DNA from 2 places in the Agarivorans sp. OAG1 genome. Region 2 is predicted to be linked to the other one. Evidence: predicted binding sites of a transcription regulator. Region 2 holds the regulator's gene; the other holds the start of a gene.
The links. Region 2 encodes NrdR, which represses ribonucleotide reductase genes. Its sites were predicted from a motif close to AAACACNANATNTNGTGTTT; they were not measured.
Positions count from the first base shown of each region.

Region 1: nrdA (class 1a ribonucleoside-diphosphate reductase subunit alpha) is a predicted target of NrdR. The motif match lies at 1,573-1,592, and genes of this name have one in related genera.

Region 1 covers NZ_AP028990.1:1,632,249-1,635,332, forward strand. The annotation lists gene nrdA (class 1a ribonucleoside-diphosphate reductase subunit alpha) at 1-1,511, opposite strand, end outside; gene OAG1_RS07655 (HAD-IA family hydrolase) at 1,802-2,476, opposite strand; gene ubiG (bifunctional 2-polyprenyl-6-hydroxyphenol methylase/3-demethylubiquinol 3-O-methyltransferase UbiG) at 2,476-3,084, opposite strand, start outside.
Region 2 covers NZ_AP028990.1:1,256,236-1,259,319, forward strand. The annotation lists gene OAG1_RS05850 (ribbon-helix-helix domain-containing protein) at 1-250, opposite strand, end outside; gene OAG1_RS05855 (DJ-1/PfpI family protein) at 325-885, opposite strand; gene nrdR (transcriptional regulator NrdR) at 1,240-1,689, shown strand; gene ribD (bifunctional diaminohydroxyphosphoribosylaminopyrimidine deaminase/5-amino-6-(5-phosphoribosylamino)uracil reductase RibD) at 1,690-2,823, shown strand; gene OAG1_RS05870 (riboflavin synthase) at 2,823-3,084, shown strand, end outside.

The sequences.
Region 1 (3,084 bases), 380 kb from region 2:
TTAGCGGCTTTGATTGGATAGTCTTGATAATCTAGCAGGCTATCTAGAGCACGAACAGCAAGGTCAGACAGCTCTTCTAATTCATTTAAGTCTTCAATAGCGCCTAAGTTAAAGGCTGAAAGCGTACAAAGGGCAATTTCGCCATTTTCATCATGTACGTGTTGTAGCGGCTTAGTTGGTAAGGCAATTTCTAAGCAAAGGTTAGATTGGCGAACCGGTGCTTGTGCTGGGTCAAATGGGCTGTGAGTATTACAGTGGTCTACGTTTTGAATGTAGATCCGACCCGTTGAGGCGCGCTCTTGCATTAGCAACGAGAACAAGTCTACAGCCTTAATTTGCTCTTTACGGATGCTTGGGTCTTGCTCGTATTTTACATACAAGCTTTCAAACTTGTCTTGGTCTTCAAAGAAGGCATCGTAAAGCCCAGGAGCATCACTTGGCGAGAATAGGGTGATGTTTTCACCTTTTACCAAGCGTTGGTACATCAGTTTGTTAAGCTGCACACCGTAGTCCATGTGACGAACTCGGTTATCGTCTACACCACGGTTGTTTTTAAGTACTAAAAGTGATTCTACTTCTAGGTGCCAAAACGGGTAGAAAATTGTGGCTGCACCACCGCGAACGCCGCCTTGCGAGCAACATTTAACTGCTGTTTGGAAATACTTATAAAACGGAATACAACCAGTATGGAAGGCTTCACCACCGCGAATTTCACTGCCTAGGGCGCGAATACGGCCAGCATTAATACCAATGCCCGCACGTTGTGAAACGTAAGTTACGATTGAAGAAGCGGTGGCATTAATTGATTCTAAGCTGTCGCCACACTCAATCAATACACAAGAGCTAAATTGGCGGGTTGGGGTACGTACGCCCGACATGATTGGTGTAGGTAAAGAAATCTTAAATTTAGACGTCGCATCATAGAAGCGACGAATGTAATCAAGGCGAACCGACTTGTCGTAGTGAGCAAATAAACATGCTGCTACCAAAATATACAAGAACTGGGCACTCTCGAAAATCTCACCAGTTACGCGGTTTTGTACTAGGTATTTACCTTCAAGTTGTTTTACTGCGCCGTATGAGAAGTCCATGTCTCGCCAATGGTCGATAAAGTCGTCCATTTGGGCAAATTCTTCAGGGCTGTAGTCTTTAAGCAAATGCATGTCGTAGCGGCCAGCTTCACACTGTTTTACTACGTGGTCGTAAAGCTTAGGTGGTTCAAATTGACCATAGGCTTTTTTGCGTAAATGGAATACTGCTAAGCGAGCGGCCAAAAATTGGTAATCTGGCGTTTCTTGAGAAATTAAATCTGCCGCAGCCTTAATAATGGTTTCATGAATATCTTTAGTGGCCATGCCATCGTAGAACTGGATATGAGACTTAAGTTCTACCTGCGATACCGAGACATTTTTAAGGCCTTTAGCGGCCCAAGTTATCACTCGGTGAATCTTGTCTAAGTTGATCGCTTCTTGTTTACCGCTGCGTTTGGTTATCAGAAGATCTTTATTCATGAAGGGGAGGCCCTGTTATCCTAATTTCGCTACTGCTGATCTAGTACTGCTATTTTTCCTTAGCCACTAGATATAGTGTTTTCAAATTTTATGGATACAAGATAATGAGGTTTTGGCTTTTTCGCAAGTCTTGGCAAAGTTGAAGATATTGTGTATAACTTGCAAATAACTCGGCTATGTTAGTAGTTACTAACTAGCTATCTATATAAGCTGACTAAGCTTGCATTAATGCAAGTTTTTTTTCGTAAAATTTTACTCAAAAAATTTATTTTTATAAAACTTGAACTTGCTTACAAATCGCCCAGCCAGTCGATTATTGTTTGTTCGAGCTGTTCACTTTTTTGGCAGTGAATATTTGCAGCCCATTGCTCAACTTCGTCTTCTTCAGAGAGATAACCCCACAGGGCCAGTAGGGTAGTCATATTGGTATTGTTACCCGCCTGAATATCGCGCTCAGCATCGCCCACATATAAGCAGTTCTCAGGCTTAACCTTTATGATTTGGCAAGCCAAAAGCATGGGTGCCGGGTCGGGCTTGCGCAGTGGCAGTGTATCACCGCCAACCAATACGCCCGACTGTTCAAACTCAGGGAAGAAGCGAAGTAACTGCTTACTTAAGCCCTCGGGCTTATTGGTAATTACCCCCCAAGGAATCTGGTGTTGGTTAAGCCATTGTAAAGCTTGTTTAATACCGGGGAAAAAGTCGGTGCCTTGGCAGATGTTTTGCTCGTAGTAGTCAAGTAATTGTTGGCGTAATTCAGCTTGGGGTTGTTGCTCCCAAAGGTCGCCAAAGCCAGCCTTTAGTAAGCCGATAGCGCCGTGAGAGCTAAGCTGGCGTGCTTGGGCTAAGCTGAGTGGCGCTTGTTGGTGTTGCTCTAGCACATAGTTAGCAGCAGCGCCTAAGTCTGGTGCAGTATCAAGTAAGGTACCATCAAGGTCGAACAATACCGCCGCTTGCTTATTCATTATTGCTCCGGTTTAGCTAGTTGCACCATGTAGTTAACATCTACGTTTCGACTTAAGCGAAAGCTTTCAATAATAGGGGTAAACTGCACACCACTAATGGCTTCACTACGTAAGTTGCTTTGGTCGGCCCATGCTAGTAGCTCCGAAGGGCGGATGAATTTGTCATGTTGGTGAGTGCCATCGGGAACAATTTTTAGTAACTTCTCTGCAGCAAGAATCATATAAAGGTAGGCTTTTGGCGTTCGGTTAATGGTAGAGACAAATACTTTACCGCCCGGTTTAACCATGCTGGCACAAGCCGCAATCACTGAGCCTGGGTCCGGTACGTGCTCTATCATCTCCATGCAGGTTACTACATCGTAGTGCGCTTGATGGGCTTCGGCATGCGCTTCTGCAGTGGTTTGTAAGTAGTTAAGTTGGCTACCGGTTTCTAAAGCATGTAGCTTGGCGACTTCAATTTGTTCTTTGCCCATATCAATAGCAGTAACGTCGGCACCACGAACCGCCATGCTTTCGGCTAAAATACCGCCACCGCAGCCTACATCGAGTACTTTTTTGCCAAATAAGCCTGCCGCGCCGCGCTCAATATAATCTAAACGCAGTGGATT
Region 2 (3,084 bases):
TAAGGTGAGTAGTACAGGCCACTCTAAGTAAAGATGTAAAATTACCTACCTTTTCTTCTCGTTGTAATACCTCATGGTAAATTTGCGTTAAAAAGCCCGCCAAACTCAGGTTGGCCTCTTCGGCTATTTGCTCCAGTAGTTGCCAAAATATCGCTTCCAAACGAATACTGGTTACTACGCCATCTAAACGCACCGACCGAGACTTCAATTCAAACAGTTCTGCTTCTGCGCCAGAATAAATTTCACACATTGGCAATCCCACCATGATCAAACCGAAGTCTAATCATGGTATACAAAATCAACTTTTGCCGTTTCAATTTAGTATTAAGCCAATAGCTTATTAAATTGCGCTAGCCATTGCGGGTGAGCTGGCCAGGCTGGTGCGGTGACCAAGTTCCCATCGGTAAGGGCTTGGTCAACGGCTATATCGGCATAGTCGCCGCCAGCCGCTGTCACTTCAGGCGCACAAGCCGGGTAGGCAGAAATGTGTCTGCCTGAGGCAATACCTGCCGCTGTTAATAGCTGTGCGCCATGGCATATTGCCGCTATCGGCTGTTGCTTAGCGGCAAAGGCTTGAATTATTTCTAATACCTTAGCATTTAAGCGTAAGTATTCCGGGGCACGCCCGCCGGGTAATAATAGCGCATCAAATTCCTCGGTATCGATGTCAGCAAAATTGCCATTTAGGGTGAAGTTGTGCCCCGGTTTTTCGGTATAGGTTTGATCGCCTTCAAAGTCATGGATGGCGGTTTTAATTTGTTCGCCAATGCGTTTCTCTGGGCAAGTTGCGATAACTTCGTGACCTACCATTTGCAGTGCTTGAAATGGCACCATTAACTCATAATCTTCAACAAAATCACCTGCAATAATCAGTATCTTCGCCATGACTCTTTCCTTAACAAGTTGTTTACATTTCTAGTGCAGCCTAACTTGAGCGGTAAGCTAAGCGGTAGTAATTGGTTACTACGCAAGCGCTATTTGCTTATATAACAAGCTTAATTTTAATCTAATCAGACTCTTAACAAGCTAAGGGCTAAACAGTAAGTAATTGGCTCAGTGATTAAACTGAGAGCTAATACTCATTTTTTCTTTCTTTACTAGGTTAGATCCATTCTCTTTAGACAAGACCTTATCTAAATAAAGGAATTGTGGGCATTTTCGATAGTTACGCTTTAGCTAACCTGTACCTCTGACGGTTTAGCAGATAAAATTGCCGGATACTCGAATAAGGGATCGCCCATGCATTGTCCATTTTGTTCTGCTCATGAAACCAAGGTTATTGACTCGCGTTTGGTTGCCGATGGCCACCAAGTAAGAAGGCGTCGTGAATGCTTAGAATGCCATGAGCGCTTTACTTCTTTTGAAGTGGCCGAGTTGGTAATGCCAAGAGTGATTAAAGGCAATGGCATTAGAGAGCCTTTTAACGAAGAGAAAATGCGTGCTGGTATGATGCGTGCGTTGGAAAAACGCCCAGTAAGCGTTGACCAAGTAGAGCAAGCGGTAAACAAAATTAAGTCGCAGCTGCGGGCGACTGGCGAACGTGAAGTTGCCACAAAGTTCATTGGCAAGATTGTTATGGAACAGTTGATTGGCCTAGATAAAGTGGCCTACGTGCGTTTTGCTTCGGTTTATCACTCCTTTGAAGATATCAAAGAATTTAGTGACGAAATTGCTAAGTTGGAAAAGTAAGTGAGTTTTAGCGTTCAAGATTGCCAGTTCATGGCAAAGGCCATTGCTCTAGCCAAGCGCGGAAGATATACCACGGCACCCAATCCTAATGTGGGCTGCGTATTGGTAAAAAACGGTCAGATTATTGGTGAAGGTTTTCACCGTAAAGCCGGCGAAGGGCACGCCGAAGTGAATGCCGCAGCGGATGCCAAGCAACGAGGCTTTAGCCTGAAAGGGGCGACTTGTTATGTCACCCTTGAGCCCTGCAGCCATGTAGGTAGAACGCCCGCTTGCGCCACCATGTTAGTAGAGCAACAAGTGGCCGAAGTAGTGATTGCTATGGTTGACCCTAATCCACAGGTTGCTGGGCGCGGGATTAAGCGCCTTGAAGAGGCTGGTATTAAAGTTCGTAGTGGTCTAATGGAGCATTCTGCGTGCGCGCTTAACCCCGGATTTTTGAGCCGCGTTGAGCGTAAACGTCCTTTTGTTCGCTTGAAACTTGCTGGTTCTATCGACGCTAAAACAGCTTTAGCCAATGGCGAAAGCAAGTGGATTACCTCGGCTCATTCTCGCAGCGATGTGCAACGAGAGCGGGCTGCTAGCCATGCTATATTATCCACCGCCACCACGGTTATTCGCGATAATGCCAGCCTAAACGTGAGATTTAATGAGCTCGGTAGCCTTGCAGAGCAACTTGATGAAACACTGCTGCGTCAGCCATTACGGGTGATTATTGACCGCAAACAACGCTTAGTAGAAGCAGCTCAAGACCTTAATATTTTTAAGAATAATGAGTCTTTGTGGTTGGCTGGCCATCAATCACAAACGCAACTTCCAGCCGCAAAACAGCTGGTGATTGAAGACACGCCAAGCTTTTTGCCGCAATTAATGCAGCAGCTAGCTGAAGCAGAAGTAAATGATATTTGGGTTGAAGCTGGGGCTAATTTTGCTGCAGCTCTGATTCAAGCCAACTTGGTTGATCAACTTATTTGTTACCAAGCCGGTTTATTGATGGGAGCCGATGCTCACAGTTTAGTGGGGCTAGAGGGCTATCAGTCGATGAGTGCGTTAAATTCTTGGCAATGCCTTGAAACTCGCCGAATTGGCCCCGACATTAAAACTATCTGGATCCCGCAAGCACAGGGCACACATTAATGTTTACTGGAATAATTGAAGCCCTAGGCAAGATTTCTCGCATTGAAAAACGCAGTGGTGACGTACGATTAAACATCGCCAGCATTGGTCTAGATATGTCGGATGTAAGGCTTGGCGATAGCATCGCGGTAAATGGTATATGTTTAACCGTGGTCGATTTTAGCAATGAGCACTTTTGCGCCGATGTATCTACCGAAACGTTAAGTTTAACTTCACTGGCTAAATGCAAACAAGGTGACAAAGTTAACCTTGAAAAAGCCA